One region of the Ferrimonas balearica DSM 9799 genome, then DNA from elsewhere that is predicted to be linked to it. Evidence: predicted binding sites of a transcription regulator. Region 1 holds the regulator's gene; each other region holds the start of a gene.
The links. Region 1 encodes sigma-54, which starts transcription at its own class of promoters, with help from an activator protein. Its sites were predicted from a motif close to GTTGGCACGNNNNTNGNNT; they were not measured.

Region 1 (4,172 bases):
CGGAGCCGAAGCCATGACCGACTCCATTCTCAAGGCCGATCAGCTGGCCAAGAGCTACAACGGTCGCCAGGTGGTGAAAAGCGTCGGTCTTGAGGTGCGTACCGGCCAGATCGTTGGTTTGCTTGGCCCCAACGGCGCCGGCAAAACCACCACCTTCTACATGGTGGTAGGCCTGGTGCAGAACGATAAGGGCCAAATCACCATCGACGATCGGGACATCACCGCCCTGCCGATGCACAGCCGCGCCCGTCAGGGCATCGGCTACCTGCCGCAGGAATCCTCCATCTTCCGCAAGCTGTCGGTTTACGACAACCTGATGGCGGTGCTGCAGATCCGCAAGGAGCTGACCAAAGCCCAGCGCGAAGAGAAGCTGGAACAGCTGCTCGAGGAGTTCAATATCACCCACATCCGCGACAGCCTCGGCATGAGCCTGTCTGGCGGCGAGCGACGTCGGGTTGAGATCGCCCGCGCACTGGCGGCGGATCCCAAGTTCATCTTGTTGGATGAACCTTTTGCCGGGGTGGATCCCATCTCAGTGATCGACATCAAGAAGATCATCCAACAACTGAAGGATCGGGGCCTCGGTGTCTTGATTACCGACCATAACGTGCGGGAAACTCTCGATGTTTGTGAGTACGCTTACATTGTCAGTCACGGCGAAATGATCGCCCGTGGCGCCCCGCAAGAAGTGCTTGAGAACAAGCTGGTTCGCTCCGTGTACTTGGGCGATCAGTTCAGGTTATAGTGGCATCCCTGCCCCTGGCGGGGGCTTTCCCGGCCGGGGGTTTTCGACGACACCAGGGAAGCATCGCGTGATAAGGATCGACGCTCGTTGATGAAAACTTCGCTCCAGCTAAAACTCGGCCAGCAGCTGACCATGACGCCGCAGTTGCAGCAAGCCATCCGCCTGCTGCAGCTTTCGACGCTGGATCTTCAACAGGAGATCCAGGAGGCGCTGGAATCCAATCCGCTGTTGGAATCGGCGGAAGAGCTGGACCGCGAGCTCGACGGCGACAGCAATGACAGCCTCGACGATATTCCCGCCCCCAGCACCAACAGCGATGAGCTGGAAACCTCCGAAGCCCTCAATCAAACCGAGATGCCTGACGACCTGCCGGTCGACAGCACCTGGGACGACGTCTACAGCGCCGCCCCGGCCGCCAGTGCCGGCATCAGCCGCGACGACGACAACCTGTACCAGGGCGAAACCAGCGATGACCTCCACAGCCACCTGATGTGGCAGATGGAGCTCACACCGATGAGTGACACCGACCGGGCCATCGCCACCACCATCATCGATGGGGTGGACGAGTACGGTTACCTGACCGTCACTCTGGAGGAGATCCTCGAAGCCCAGGGTGACCCGGAGCTTGAGCTGGATGAAGTGGTCGCGGTACTCAAGCGGGTACAGCAGTTTGACCCCATTGGCTCCGCCTCCCGTGACCTGGCCGAATGCCTGCTGATACAACTGGCCCAGTTCACGCCGGACACCCCCTGGCTGGCTGAAGCCCGCCTGCTGTTGATCGACCATATGGATCTGCTTGCCAACCGGGACTTTCGCACCCTGATCCGGCGCACTAAACTCAAAGAAGATGAGTTAAGGGCAGCCATGCAACTGATCCAGTCGCTGAATCCACGTCCCGGCAGCAGCATCATTTCGTCGGAAGATCAGTATGTGATCCCCGACGTCTCGGTGAGCAAAAAGCAGGGCCGTTGGGTGGTCGAGCTCAACCCCGATGCCACCCCAAAAATCCGCATCAACGAACAGTACGCGGCACTCTCCCGTGGCGCCCGCAATGCCAGCGACAGCCAATTTGTGCGCGGCCACTTGCAAGAAGCCAAGTGGTTTATCAAGAGCCTGGAGAGCCGCAACGACACCCTGCTTAAGGTGGCCAACTGCATTGTGCAGTTCCAGCAGGGGTTCCTGGAGTATGGCGACGAAGCGATGAAGCCGATGGTGCTGAACGACGTCGCCGAAGCGGTGGATATGCATGAATCCACCATCTCCCGGGTCACCACCCAGAAGTTCATCCATACCCCGCGCGGTATCTTTGAGCTTAAGTATTTCTTCTCCAGCCACGTCAGCACCGACAGTGGCGGAGAGTGCTCCTCCACCGCAATCCGTGCTTTGATCAAGAAGCTGGTGGCGGCGGAGAACCCGAAAAAACCGCTCAGTGACAGCAAGATGGCACAGCTTCTCGCGGAGCAGGGAATTCAGGTAGCGCGCCGCACCGTGGCCAAGTACCGGGAAGCCCTCTCCATCCCCCCGTCGAACCAGCGTAAAAGCTTGTAACGACGCGATACCAAGGAGGTCACCTTATGCAGATCAACCTTACCGGGCATCACATCGAGATCACCGACTCACTGCGGGACTATGTCCACAGCAAGTTTGTGAAACTGGAACGCCACTTTGACCACATCAACAATGTGCACGTGGTATTGAACGTCCAGAAGCTGCAACAGATCGCCGAAGCCAAACTGCACGTAAACGGGGGAGAGGTGTACGCCACCCATGAGCATGAAAACATGTATGCGGCTATCGATGGGCTGATCGACAAACTCGATCGGCAGGTAATCAAACATAAAGAGAAACTGTCCCGGCACTGATGGAGATCACCGAGCTGTTATCCCCGGAGCGGACGCTGTGCGCCGCTCCGGGGCTAAGCAAGAAACGGGCATTGGAACTGATCAGCGAGATCGCCTCGCAGCAGTGTCCTGACCTGCCCAAACACGAACTGTGCGAAAGCCTGCTGGCCCGGGAAAAGATGGGCAGCACCGGCATCGGCAACGGCATCGCCCTTCCTCACGGTCGGCTGAGCAAACTCACTCAGCCCATCGCCGTGTTGGTGAAGAGCGACGAGCCCATTCCCTTCGACGCCATCGACGGTAAGCCCGTGGACCTGCTGTTCGCCCTGTTCGTGCCCGAATCCGAACACCAGCTGCACCTGGCCACTCTGGCCGAAGTCGCACGCAAGCTCAGCCAGAAGGAGGTCTGCCGGGCATTGCGTAAAGCCACCGACAACCACACCCTGTTTGAGGCCATCACCCAGTGAAACTGATCATCCTTTCCGGCCGTTCCGGCGCAGGCAAATCCGTCGCCCTTCGGGTAATGGAAGACCTGGGCTACTACTGTGTCGACAACCTGCCTTTGGAGTTGATGCCTGCGCTGCTGAAAAGCCAGAAAGGGCTCAACGAGAAGGTGGCGGTCAGCCTGGATATCCGCAACCTGCCACTGGAAACCCTCGATGTGGCGCGCCTGAAGCAGCGTCTGGATGACAGCATTGAGGTCACCATCTTCTACCTCGATGCCTCCGACGACAACCTGCTGCGCCGCTACAGCGAAACCCGGCGCATGCACCCGCTGTCGCGGGATGGCAGTACCCTGGCGGAAGCGATCGCCCTTGAGCGCCAACTGCTGGAACCTCTGGCGGACGAGTGCGACCACCATATCCGTACCGACGACCTGTCCGTGCACCAGTTGGCCGACACCCTGCGTGAGCGCCTGCTGGGCAAACCGGAAGGGGAGATGATGCTGGTGTTTGAATCCTTTGGCTTCAAGCACGGCATGCCGAAGCAGGCCGACTACCTGTTTGATGTGCGCTTCCTGCCCAACCCACACTGGGACCCGGCTCTGCGCCCCCTCACCGGCAAAGATGAGCCGGTCCGGGACTACTTCCGCCATCAGGACAGCGTCACCCGTTTTATCGACCACACCGAACGCTTCCTGCTGAACTGGATGCCGATGCTGGAACGCAATAACCGCGCCTACCTGACCGTGGCCATTGGCTGCACTGGCGGCCAGCATCGCAGCGTCTACATCGCCGAGGCGCTGGGCCAGCGCTTTGCCGCTTACCGTCCGCAGGTTCAGGTGCATCACCGCGAGCTGAAAGAGGAGTAAGCGGTGCTGGAGCGTCGGGTTACCATCATCAATAAGCTGGGTCTGCACGCCCGCGCTGCCACGCGACTGGCGCAACTGGCGCAGACCTTTGATGCCAAGCTCACGCTCACCCAGGGCGAACAGCAGGCCACAGCCGACAGTGTGCTTGGCCTGCTGCTGCTGCAGAGTTGCCAGGGCAAAGAGGTGCTGATCCAGGCCGAAGGCCCCCAGGCAGAGCCCGCGCTGGACGCGGTCTGCCAATTGATTGCCGCCCGTTTCGACGAAGCGGAGTAAC
Region 2 (4,172 bases), 900 kb from region 1:
GACTGAGCAAGCCCAGCAGTTGACCCGTGCCGAAAGCAACCTGGCCAATGCCACCGGCATCGACCAGGGCAAGGTAGACAGCATCAAGCAAGCGATTGCGGAAGGCCGTTACCATGTGGACCCGGAGCGCCTGGCCCAGAACATCACCAAGTTCGAAAACGAACTGAACGGACTGCTGGATGACTGAATCCACCCTGTCTGAACTGCTTTCCCAACAGCTGGTCCGTCTGGACCAGCTGTTGGCGCTTCTGGAGCGGGAAACCGACGCGCTGGTGCAACGCGACGTTGACCAGATTGAAGCCCTGCTGAAAGAGAAGCTGGGCCTGCTGGACAGCATCGGCCAGGCCGACCTCCAGCTCAGCCGTCACCCCCATATCCAGCAAGCCAGTGAAGACCCCACCTGTGCCGCCACCCTGGCCCAGGCCCGCGAGCGTCTGGCCCAATGCCAGAGCCGCAACCAGCACAATCAGGAGCAGGCTGAACTGGTGGGCGCCAGCCTGACCCGCCTGCAACAGCTGCTGCAGCGCACCCGCCACGCCAGCGCCATGACCTACACCGGCGAAGGCCAGACCCACGTCGGCCAGCGCTTGGGCAAACGCATTCAGGTGTAATGCGTCGACAATCGCCCTGTGCGTTGAAATCCGCCCGGCCCTGCCGGGTTTTTTATGCCCGCCAACCCGCTTGGTAGCGTGGGCTTCAGCCCACGGTCTGGAGCGACTCCGGGCCTTACTCCCCTTGGGCTCGACGCCCACAAAAAAACCGGCTCATTGGCCGGTTTTTTGATGAGCATATCGGGGCTTAGTAATAGCTGACCGAACGCACCCGCTGGCGCGGCTGCTGCTGATACAGCTCCCACACCACTTTGTAGTCCAGCTCCAGCTCGGTAATGTAGCTGTCACCCACCGGGTAACTGCGCACCACCCGGGCACCGCGGATCACCCCATCCACCTGAGCCCGAAACTCATCACGGCGCAGCACCATCTCATCCATCTCGCTGACACCCTGGATGCGCTGGCCGTACACCTGCTCCGCCAGTTCACGGTAGGCGTCCAGCTTGGCCGCCCGCATCGCCCGGCGCATCTTCTCCTGCTCCGACTCGCCCAACTGGGCGGAGAGCGGCGCAATGCCGGTGGCGGTCAGTACCGGGAAAGACTCCGGCGCCACGGTTTCATACTCAACGTAGCGGTCATAGCCGGCGCAACCGGACAGCGCCGTCAGCAACAGCGCACAAGACAGAATTCTCATCGTTCCTCCAGCTCAACCACACCGCCGCGACCCGGCGCTGAGTGTCGATACAGGCCGCCCTGCTCCAGGCTGACCTGGCGGGCCGGGCCAAAATACTGCGGCAGCTGCTGCCACGGCACGCTGCTCTGTGAGGTGGACAGAATGCGCTTATTGGACACCGAGATAATGCGGCTTTGGATCTCCACCGCTTCCCGGTTGGTGGCGATGGTGGCCACCACCACCTGCTCCACCGGCAACTGGCTGGCCAGCTTCTCAAAATCGCGGCTGAGCAGCAGGTTGCCCCTTTCCGTCACCCGCACCGTATCGCTGCCGTTGAGATCCACCAGGTTCAGGCCCTGCTGGTGCAGCGCCGACGTTAAGGCTTCGCCCAACTGGCGGGCGAACTGGCTGGTCTGGTCAAACTGCTCCAGCATCACCGGGGTGGTCACCGCCGTCAGGGAGGTGGTGTCCAGATTGTCGTGATGACGCACCAGGTCACGGGCGATGGCTTCCGCCAGGACGTTCAATCCCCCCTGTGGCGGCAACGCCTTGCCGTCTTCCGCCACAACGTAGCCGTCGGGGGCGTCCGTTGGGCTGGCGCATCCGCTTAAGGCCAACAACACGGAAGCCGCCAGAAAGGGCGTCATTACTCGCATTAAACCATCTCCTGTCACTCGCATACCTTACTATCGACCCCCGCGCCGTAAGCTTTAGGCACAAGCTTTGCTTATAATCGGGCCACCCTCAATGCCAAGGTCAGTTGTTATCCATGAATCGGTTTTGCCTCGCCCTTTTTGCCCTGTTGCTGCTCACCCCTGCCACCGAGGCGGGTTACGTCGAGCTGAACGGCCAGGCCCAGATCATCAATGACGACATTGAGGATGCCCGTCGCCGCGCCATCGACCGCGCCCTCAGTCAGGCGGTAATGAATGCCGGTGCCCAGCTGGACTATCAACAGCACAGCCGCAACGGCGTACTGATGGATGAACAGCTGAGCATGGAGAGTCAGGCCACGGTGGAATCGATGGAGATCCTGTCTGAGCGCCGCAGCGGCAGCCAATACCACGTCGCCCTGCGGGTGCGTTTGGCCAGTGACACCCTCGGCGAGTGTCGCGGCCCGGCCGGGCGAGTATCGATTTCCGTGCCCCGCGCTCAGGTACGCTACCGCGAACAACTGGTGCCCGGCGGTTTGTATGAACTGGATGGCGCCTTCAGCCGGCTGGTCAGCAACACCCTCAATGGCGAAGGGCGCTACGCCTTCGGCAACGCCCGGGAAGACCTGCGCATCGACATGACCACCCATGACCGCCAGTGGGTGCACTCACTGGGCCAGCAGGACAGCAGCCAGTACGTGCTGGCGTTGGTGTTTGATGACCTGAGCGTCGAACGCCCCGACCGGGTGCTGGGCTACTGGGAGCGCGACGCCACCCGCCAACTGGCGCTGGAAGCGGTGCTGTACGACGCCTTCACCACCGAACGAGTATGGAGCCAGCGCTACCGCAGCCAGGGCGGCTGGCCCTACGAACGACAGGAGATGGCGGACACCGCCACCGAACGGTTCTGGAACAGCGACTTTGGCCAGGAGCTTCGCCGCATCGGCAACGACGTGGTGCAGGACCTCAACGCCACCCTCGCCTGCCAGCCACTCAAGGGCCGAATTGTTGAACTGCGCGGCAATGCCGCGGTGGTCGACCTTGGCCTGCGCCACGGCCTGCGCCCCGGCGACAAGCTGCAGATCCTGCCGCAGCAGGACAGCTGGGCCCAGCCCGGAAATCTGGTGCTGACTCTGGAACAGGTGGAACCGGAGCGGGCCCGCGCCCGGATGGATGGCGCCACCGCCCTGATGGGGGTACAGGTGGGCGACTGGGTTCAGCGCGCACCGCGATAGCACAAACTTTAGACAACTGATTTACGGGCCTTTTCAATCCCGCATCGAGCTGGATAGAATGGGCCTGCCTACCGCCTCCCCATAGCTCAACAGGATAGAGCAGCCGCCTCCTAAGCGGCCGATAGAGGTTCGAGTCCTCTTGGGGAGGCCAGCTTCCACTCGCGATATAAAAACGTCTTTCTCCCTATCAGCTTCGCCTAGTCTTTTTAGATGTGAAAAGCTGATGAGCCGGTCAGAGCCGACTACGAAACTGCTTGTATCGTTATTTGCACCCAAGGCACCCGCCTAAGCCCTCACTCTCATCGGAGTTTCTGCTTTGGCGCAGGATATAAGGTGGATTGAAGGCTCAAGTCCGAGCGGGGAAAGGAAAAGGGATGTGGCACCCCAGCCGCATCCCGGCACATGCGTCCACCGCCTTGGCTGCTCCCTTCCGGGCCTGACCAGGTCAACGATTTAGCATTGCGAGAGGACCGGAGGTCACACCGACCGACATGTTGCCGTGGAGACCTGATTAGTCCGAATTGTCGCTGCGAGTGTATCACCCTGAAGATCGACAAGGGAAGTCGTTAGCCTAGACCCCCAGCTAACGACTGCCTACCATTCACGATTACCTAAGGTAGGCACAATGTAAGTCTTTTAGTTTGTCCTCTTTCGCCCCAAAGCGGTCACCCGCGGCTTTGGTGAGGAAGACCGCGTTGTGCTCATGGCAGACAGTTGGCCCCTAGCGGTGAATGGCCGCTTTCGAGCACTTAACGACCGTTGGTAGGGGGCCTGGACTATTGGGAACGTGAACGTCGGCTATGTGCTATGAGCCGATCCATTCGGCAGAATAGACTACTATTTTACCATTATCTGGTGGTGAGGTTGCCATGGAAACTGAGATTTACCGATTAGAATCAGTCACTGTTCCTAATTCTCTGGAACATCGCCTAGTACATTGTACTCTCGGTGGGCAGACATTGCTTTCTTTGAGTGCCCCTCCAAGCAACAATGGCGGTGTTTTTTTAGCATGGCCAGTTAAAAACGCTCATGAGAGCGTGCGTTGCTATGTGTCAAACGT
Region 3 (4,172 bases), 1.5 Mb from region 1:
CCGGCTTGCCCCCCGCTCTCCTTTTTCCCTTCTGGTACAAAAGCTGCATCACCTTGCAGAACCAATGGAATAACAGCGTTTTTTTGACGGACGGTCTGCATGTCGCAAGCCCTTGCGGAGCCACAACTTGATGATGCCCAGCGCGCAGCCAGCCGCTTAAACCACCTGATGCAACTGCTGCCAGCCGGTCTGGTGGTGTTGGACGATGGCGGGGTGGTGGTGGAAGCCAACCCCCAGGCCATTGAGCTGCTGGGTGAGCCCCTGCTGGGGCAACCCTGGCGCTCGGTGATTGGCCGTGCGTTTGCCCCCCAGGCCGATGATGGTCACGAGATCTCCCTGCGCAATGGTCGCCGGGTCCGTCTCGCCACCCGGGCGCTGGACCCGGAACCGGGCCAACTGCTGATGCTGACCGACCTGACCGAAACCCGCCAACTGCAGCAAAACCTGTCCCATATGCAGCGCCTGTCGGCTTTGGGCCGCATGGCGGCCTCACTGGCACACCAGATCCGCACGCCGCTCTCTGCCGCTTTGTTGTACGCCGCCAACCTGGGCAATCGTAATCTCGACGAAGCGGGCCGGGCGCGCTTTCAGGACAAACTGATGGCCCGGCTGGGAGAGCTGGAGCAGCGGGTGAACGACTTGCTGCTGTTTGCCCGTGGCGGCCACACCCAGGCCCAACAGAAGGTCAGTGCCGAGGCTTTGTGCCAGCAACTGGCCACCAGCTGTGAAGCGGCTCTGGAGCGACGTCAGGCCCGTTTTGACTGGCAGTGTGATGAAGCGCTCCAGCTGCAGGCCAATCCGGATGCGCTGGTCAGCGGCCTGCAAAATCTGGTCAATAACGCGCTCGAGGCCGGCGCCACTGCGCTGCGCCTGCACGCCCGTCCCCAGGGCGAATTCCTGGCGCTGACCCTGATGGACAACGGCAAGGGCATGAGTGCCGAACAACAAGCCCAGGTGATGACCCCTTTCTTTACCACCAAGGCCAATGGTACGGGCCTTGGACTGGCCGTGGTGCAATCGGTATGCCGGGCCCACGGTGGCCGGCTGGAACTGCAATCGGTGCCCGAGCAGGGCAGCGCCTTTACCCTGATTCTGCCGCGTCTGCATGATAAGGACATGAGCGATGACTAAACCCCTCATTCTGGTGGTCGAAGACGACCTGGGCCTGCGCGAAGCGCTGGTGGATACCTTGTTGCTGGGCGGCTACCGCTGTGTGGAAGCGGGCAATGGTGACGAAGCCCTGGTGCAGCTGAACCAGCATCCGGTGGCGCTGATGATCTCCGACGTGCAGATGGCCGGCATGGATGGTATGACCCTGCTGAAAACCGTGCGTGCCCAGAACAGCCGCCTGCCGATCCTGCTGATGACCGCCTACGGCAGCATTGATGCTGCGGTGGAAGCGATGCGCTATGGCGCCAACGATTATCTGGCCAAGCCCTTCGCCCCTCAGGTGCTGCTCGATCAGATCAGCCGTTACCTGCAGGCTGAGCCGCCCTCCGGCGATGATCCGGTGGTGGGCGATGTGCAAAGCCAACAGATGCTCGACCTGGCCGCCCGGGTGGCGCAGTCCGATGCCTCGGTGATGGTGCTGGGCCCCAGTGGCTCAGGCAAAGAGGTGCTGGCCCGCTTTATCCACGCCCGCTCGGCCCGCCGGGGCAAACCCTTTATCGCCCTGAACTGCGCCGCCATTCCGGAGAACATGCTGGAAGCGACCCTGTTCGGCTATGAGAAGGGCGCCTTTACCGGCGCGGTACAGGCGTGTCCCGGTAAGTTTGAACAAGCGCAGGGCGGCACCATTCTGCTGGATGAGATCACTGAGATGGATCTCAACCTGCAGGCCAAACTGCTGCGGGTCTTGCAGGAGCGCGAAGTGGAACGTCTGGGCGGGCGCAAAACCCTGTCTCTGGATGTTCGGGTGCTGGCGACCTCCAACCGGGATCTGAGACTGGCGGTGGAGGAAGGACGTTTCCGCGAAGACCTCTACTACCGGCTCAACGTCTTCCCCCTGACCTGGCTGCCGCTGGCACAACGGCCCGGCGATATCCTGCCTCTGGCGGAACATCTGCTGGCTCGTCACGCCAGCCGCGCCGGACGGGCGGTACCGGTACTCAGCGCGGATGCCCGCAGTAAACTGCTGGCGCACCCCTGGCCCGGTAACGTGCGGGAGTTGGACAACGTGATTCAGCGCGCCCTGATCCTGTGTCAGGGCGACAGCCTGTCGGAGATGGACCTGTTTCTCGACGGGCAGGCCGGGGTGCCGACGGTCAGCGTCGCCGTGAGCACACCGAAAGCACCGCAGGCGGTGGCGGAAGACCTGGGCAGCGAGCTGAAGCATCAGGAGTTCCAAATCATTCTGGATGCGCTGGCGGCGTGCCAGGGCAGCCGTAAAGCGGTGGCCGAGCGACTGGGCCTGAGCCCGCGAACCCTGCGATATAAGTTGGCGAAGATGCGGGAAGCGGGCATTGCCCTGCCCTAAGTCACGGGTTTGCCAGTAAATGTGCTGAACTGGCAAGTGCCTTGCATTACAATGCGGGGCACTCGCGCTCGTCAATGGTTTGACTGACACAAGGAAACGGTAATGGAGATCGGAAATAATCCCCTGCTGGTGGAGATGCACAGCCTGGCCCGAGAGGCCGGCAGCAGCGCCGAACTGGCGCCGGTCAAGCCGCAACAGGATTTCTCATCTTTCCTGAGCAACGCCATTGATCACGTCAATGGTTTGCAGATGAACGCCAGTGATATGGCCACCCGGCTTGAGCTGGGCGACAGCCGGGTGTCGCTGTCGGACACCATGATCGCCAAAGAGAAGGCGGGGGTCGCGTTTGAAGCGACCGTGCAGGTACGCAACAAGTTGGTCGAAGCGTACAAGGAAATCATGAATATGCCGGTGTAACCGGCTTTTGAGGTAATGCGGTGGCTGAGGCGAACACGTCAACCGAACTGATGCTCAACGACGGCGGCAATACCATGCCGGCCACCGTCGCGGGCGGTGCCAGTGGAAACACCGGTGGCGAGATCGAGGAGAACAAGGTTAGCCCGCTGTCCTCTTTCGGCAATATCGATGTGCTGCGTCAAATCAGCCTGATCCTGGCGCTGGCCATCAGCCTCGCCATAGCGGTATTCCTGATCATCTGGGCGCAGGAGCCCTCCTATCGCCCACTGGGCCAGATGGAAACCCAGGAGTTGATCGACACCCTGGATTTTCTGGACCAGCAGAAGCTGCCTTATCAGCTGAACGGCAACACCATCTCCGTGCCGGAAGATCGTTTTGCCGATATCCGCCTGATGCTCACCCGAAATGGTTTGGGCCCCGCCCGTCCCCAGCAGGATTTCCTGACTCAGGACAGCGGCTTTGGGGTTAGCCAGCGGATGGAGCAGGCCCGTCTTAAGCACAGCCAGGAGCAGACCCTGGCGTCCGCGGTTGAAGAGCTGCGCAGTGTGCAGCGCGCCCGGGTGATTCTGGCGCTGCCGCAGCAGAACGTGTTTGCCCGTCAACAACGCGAGCCCTCCGCCACGGTGGTGGTTACCCTCAATCGCGGTACCGAACTGCGCCAGTCCGAAGTGGATGCGGTGGTGGACATTGTGGCCTCCGCTGTACACGGTCTGAAACCGGCCCGGGTTACGGTGACTGACCAACATGGCCGGCTGCTGAATTCCGGCAGCCAGGACGGCATCTCCGCCCAGGCCCGCCGCGAGCTGGAACTGCGCATTCAGCAGGAGCAGCTCTACCGTGAGAAGATCGACAGCATCCTGATCCCGGTACTGGGCATTGGTCGCTACAGCGCCCAGGTGGACGTCACCATGGACTTCTCCGCGGTGGAAGAAACCTCACGTCGCTACAACCCGGATATGCCTGCGGTGCGCAGCGAAATGCTGATCGAGGATAACCAGTCCGGCTCCGGTCCGGTCGGTATCCCCGGCGCACTGACCAACCAGCCCCCCATCGCCTCTGAGATCCCGCAGCAGGTGGAGGGCGCGGGTCAGGACGAGCGTCTGGCCTCCGGCCGCAACCGCAGCGAAGTGACCCGAAACTTTGAGCTGGACTCCACCATCAGTCACACCCGCCAACAGGTGGGTACCGTGCGTCGCGTCACCCTGTCGGTGGCGGTGGACCATAAGCCGGTGGCGGGCGCGGATGGCGCAACCACCATGGCACCGCTGTCTGAAACCGA
Region 4 (4,172 bases), 1.3 Mb from region 1:
CGCCATGGCGGTATTGGCCCCGGAGGCGGGGGTCACGGTGACGGCCGAGACCGACAGCCTGGTGGCGCTGATTGGCGGGGAAGCGATGCCGCCCCGTTACATGGAGTGGAACTTTGTCTCCAGCAGTAAGGACCGCATTGCTCAGGCCAAAGCGGACTGGCAGGCCGGACGCTTCCCGCTGGTGCCCGGGGATGAAGAGGAGCAGATCCCGCTGCCCTGAGGCCCTGCCACCGACACGAAAAAGCCCGCCAATCGGCGGGCTTTTCAGTGCTAGCGGACGCGCTCAGGCGTTGGCGTTCAGGGTGCTGTAATCCTTTGGCTCGGATTGGTCCTGGGCGCCCCCCAGCACCCGGTCGAGCAGGCTTTTCTGGCCCGCTAACAGCTTACCGTTCACCTCGTTCTCTGCCTGGCAGTCGCGCACCAGCTGCTGCAGGTGGTTCCACAGGCTGGTCACGGTGTGACGGCTCTGCGGACCCAACGCATGAAACAGGCGCTGCATACCGGTGGCATCGGCGCGCACCCCAAGCTGAGTCAGGATCTCGGTGCGTCGCTCCGCCCGCTGGCGAAGCTTGGCGCACAGGGTTTCCACCCGCTCATTGTGCTGGCTCAGGGCCTGTTGGTCGCGACGTTCAAGCAGGCTGCGCTGGTAACGCAGCAAAGCCCGCAGCTGCTGGTAATCCTCGATATCGAGGCGGATCTCCCGCACCAGAAGCTGCAGACGTTCCCGTTTGCTGGTCATTTAGCCGTGTTGCTCCAGCATGGATTTAGCCAGGTCGTTCATGTTCAGCTCGAACTGACCGTTGCTCAGCGCGTTGCGCAGGGCGTTGACCTTGTCCATGTCGACGTCATTCAGACCCGCCAGTTCCTGTTCCGCTTGTTCCAGCAGTTGCCAGTCGTCGCTGATCGCCTCTTTATGCTGAGGACGGGCGGACGGGGCAGCATCCGGGGTGTGAACCGGCTTTTTCTGCGTCGCCAGGCTGGCGGGGTAGTTCGAAGATAATTTGTTGATTTCCATCATCTTGGCTCACTGCTCAGGGGGAAAATTTCTTGTCACTGTCAAAAAAGCGACCCCTCGGCGTCAAAACTTAAAACCGGGTTTGCACTTTTCCTGGTGCCACCGGGTAGGCGGTGATCACCTGGCCCGAGCTGAGGTTGCGCACCCGTACCGGCTGCCCCTCGGAACCGGCATCCAGGGCCACCCCTTTCATCACCGCACTGAAGCCACCGCCGGCCGCTTCGATCAGCACCTCCTGACCGAGGCTGACCCAGTTGGGGGCGGTGACCTGGCTGTGGCGGATCGGCTTATCCGCCCGGATCGCCCGGCGCACACTCTGGCCCACCAGCGCATCACGGGCAAACACCCAATCCTGACTGGTCACCCCCAACTCACGCTTGGCCAGGGTCAGATCACTGGCCTGGATGGTGTGGCCCCGGCCAAGGCGATGGCGTGCCACCGGCAGTTCCGCCACGGCACTGACCCGGGCACGAATGTAGTAGCGCCATCCCTCTGCCGGACAGCTGACCTGACGTTGAATGCGCCCCAGCGGCAACGCCTGATCGGCGGGCGGGTCAACCCGCAGTGGAGTGGGGCAGGGGGGCTGACTGGCCAGTCCGGCGGTGCCATCCACCCGAACCTGTCGTTGATGCAGTGCCAGGCCGTGGCGCTGGCTCCAGTCACTGAGTTCGCGGTTGAGCTTGGCTTCCATGGCAAGCCGAACCTGGCGTTCGGCGCTGGCGGAAGCGTTGTCATCGGCCTGGAGGAAAGGCGGAAACAGGAGCCAGAACAGGGGGAACCAAGCGGAAAGGCGGATTCCTGTTTTTGCGGAAGGATTTCTGTAAGTCATTGACCCTAAAAGAATTTAAACCTTGGCACGGTTCTTGTTGTGTGGATGGCGCCAACCACTATGGTGGCACTGCCGTTTAGCCGAGACAAGTGAAGAAGGAGTCATCATGGCAATCAATCTCGATGCCGCCCTTGGGGTTCACGGTCAGACCCTGGATTTCCGGGTGGAGCGCGCCAAGGTGCTGTCAGGCAACCTGGCCAACGCCGAAACCCCCGGATACCTGGCCCGCGACCTGGACTTTTCCAGGCTGATGACCCAGCTGGAGCGGGGCCAGGCGACGGATCGTAACTACGACCACGCCTACCGGGTGCCGTACCAGACCTCGGCAGACGGTAACACCGTTGAACTCGGACAGGAGCAGGCCCGGTTTTCCCAGAACGCCATGGATTTCCAGACCAGCCTCACCTTTCTGAACATGAAAATTCAGGGCCTGCAAAAGGCCATTGAGGGCCGTTAATCATGTCTTTTGTCGACATCTACCAGATCGCCGGCTCAGCGATGAACGTCCAGAGCATCCGCCTCAACACCGTGGCCAGTAACCTGGCTAACGCTGAGGCGGCGGCACCGGACGAAGCCAGCGCTTACCGCGCCATTAAGCCGGTGTTTCAGACCCTGTATGAGCAGGGCAATGGGGGCGGTGTGTCCGCCAACGTCCAGATCGCCGGGGTGGTGCAGTCCGATGCGCCGCTGGAAAGCCGCTATGAGCCGGACCACCCGATGGCCAATGAGCAGGGTTACGTTACCTACTCCAACGTCAACACCGTCCAGGAGATGGCCGACATGATGGCCGCCACCCGGGCATTTGAAACCAGCGTCGACATCATGTCCCGTGCCCGCTCCATGCAGCAGGGCCTGCTCAAACTGGGGGGAATGTAACCCGTGAACAGCTACGCCATTGACGGTGCCCAGGGCACCCAGACCAGCGCGGATCCGCAGGTCACCAACAACCCCAACAGCTCCACCGCGCTGAAAAACGAGTTCCTGACGCTGATGGTGGCGCAGATCCAGAACCAGGATCCGCTCAACCCGCTGGACGGCACCGAATACGTGACTCAGCTGGCCCAGTTCTCTCAGGTGGAGAGTCTGGAGCATCTGCGACTGGGTCAGCAGAACCAGGCGATTCTGATGGAAAACCTGCAGGTGCTGGGCACCACCAACCTGATCGGCCGCGAAGTGCTGGTGGACGCAGACAGCGTTGAGCTGGGCACCGACACCGTCAACGGCAAGATCTTCCTGGAGAACGGCGTGGAGTCGCTGACCCTGGAAGTGACCGATGAGAACGGCGACGTGGTCGCCACCATTGAGAAGGGCAGCCAGTCCAAAGGAGAGGTGGAGTTCGAGCTGGACCCGGAAGCCCTGGGCCTGCCCCCGGGTGAGTACAGCCTCAATGCCAAGACCGTGGCCGGTGGTGAGAACGGCGAAGCCCTCACCATGGTTGCCGCCACCGTCAACAAAGTGCACATCAACTCCGCCACTGGCTACATGATGCTGGAGCTGGGCCACGGCCTGGGCGCGGTATCCATTTTTGACATTCGTGAAATGGCCTGACGGCCAGCAAAAAGGAATCCCTCATGTCTTTCAATATTGCTCTGTCCGGCCTGCGCAGCACCAGCCAGGACCTGAACACCATCTCCAACAACATCGCTAACGTCTCCACCCCGGGCTTCCGCGGCTCCCGCACTGAGTTTGCCTCCGTGTACGCTGGCGGTCAGGGTGGCGGTGTTGCGGTGGCCAACGTTTCCCAGAACTTCAACACCGGCGGTGATGTGCTCTACACCGGTCGTGAACTGGACATGGCCATCTCCGGCTCCGGTTTCTTTATGACCAACAACCAGGGCACCACCACCTACACCCGCTCCGGCATGTTTGCCCAGGACAAAGACGGTTATGTGGTGGACTCCCACGGCGGCAAACTGCAGGGCTACCAGGTGGGCCCCAATGGCCAGCTGCTGACCGGTGCGGTCACCGACCTGCAGGTACAGACCGGCTCCCTGCCGGCCAACGCCACCACCAGCATGGGCCTGGTACTGAACCTTGACTCCCGTAACGACGCGGTGGACCCGGCCAACTTCGACCCGGCCGATGCCTCCACCTACCACGCGCTCAACTCCACCAAGATCTACGACTCTCTGGGCAATGAGCACAACCTGACCCAGTACTACATGAAGACCGGTCCGAACCAGTGGGAAGTGCGCTACGAGCTGGACGGCACCGATGTGACCGCGTACGCCTCTGACACCTCCATCACCTTTGATTCCAACGGTGCGCTGGTTGGCGGTCAGGACCTGACCCTGAACATCCCGGACAACCTGGTGGACGCCGACGGCA

Region 2: FBAL_RS13735 (flagellar assembly protein T N-terminal domain-containing protein) is a predicted target of sigma-54. The motif match lies at 1,935-1,953, and genes of this name have one in related genera.
Region 3: fliE (flagellar hook-basal body complex protein FliE) is a predicted target of sigma-54. The motif match lies at 2,505-2,523, and genes of this name have one in related genera.
Region 4: flgB (flagellar basal body rod protein FlgB) is a predicted target of sigma-54. The motif match lies at 1,866-1,884, and genes of this name have one in related genera.

What each region holds. Positions count from the first base shown of each region.
Region 1 is NC_014541.1:3,886,002-3,890,173, forward strand. Features, by position in the region: gene lptA (lipopolysaccharide transport periplasmic protein LptA) at 1-17, shown strand, start outside; gene lptB (LPS export ABC transporter ATP-binding protein) at 14-745, shown strand; gene FBAL_RS17610 (RNA polymerase factor sigma-54) at 836-2,293, shown strand; gene hpf (ribosome hibernation promoting factor) at 2,320-2,607, shown strand; gene ptsN (PTS IIA-like nitrogen regulatory protein PtsN) at 2,607-3,053, shown strand; gene rapZ (RNase adapter RapZ) at 3,050-3,898, shown strand; gene FBAL_RS17630 (HPr family phosphocarrier protein) at 3,902-4,171, shown strand.
Region 2 is NC_014541.1:2,981,371-2,985,542, forward strand. Features, by position in the region: gene flgM (flagellar biosynthesis anti-sigma factor FlgM) at 1-187, shown strand, start outside; gene FBAL_RS13720 (flagella synthesis protein FlgN) at 180-611, shown strand; gene FBAL_RS13725 (LPP20 family lipoprotein) at 799-1,245, opposite strand; gene FBAL_RS13730 (FlgO family outer membrane protein) at 1,242-1,880, opposite strand; gene FBAL_RS13735 (flagellar assembly protein T N-terminal domain-containing protein) at 1,994-3,112, shown strand; tRNA gene FBAL_RS13740 (tRNA-Arg) at 3,188-3,263, shown strand; RNA gene ffs (signal recognition particle sRNA small type) at 3,492-3,588, opposite strand; gene FBAL_RS20300 (hypothetical protein) at 3,982-4,172, shown strand, end outside.
Region 3 is NC_014541.1:1,135,262-1,139,433, forward strand. Features, by position in the region: gene FBAL_RS05330 (sensor histidine kinase) at 100-1,131, shown strand; gene FBAL_RS05335 (sigma-54-dependent transcriptional regulator) at 1,124-2,476, shown strand; gene fliE (flagellar hook-basal body complex protein FliE) at 2,579-2,893, shown strand; gene fliF (flagellar basal-body MS-ring/collar protein FliF) at 2,914-4,172, shown strand, end outside.
Region 4 is NC_014541.1:2,583,905-2,588,076, reverse strand. Features, by position in the region: gene FBAL_RS11835 (pirin family protein) at 1-220, shown strand, start outside; gene FBAL_RS11830 (flagellar protein FlgN) at 284-739, opposite strand; gene flgM (flagellar biosynthesis anti-sigma factor FlgM) at 740-1,018, opposite strand; gene flgA (flagellar basal body P-ring formation chaperone FlgA) at 1,086-1,706, opposite strand; gene flgB (flagellar basal body rod protein FlgB) at 1,951-2,301, shown strand; gene flgC (flagellar basal body rod protein FlgC) at 2,304-2,720, shown strand; gene FBAL_RS11805 (flagellar hook capping FlgD N-terminal domain-containing protein) at 2,724-3,392, shown strand; gene flgE (flagellar hook protein FlgE) at 3,416-4,172, shown strand, end outside.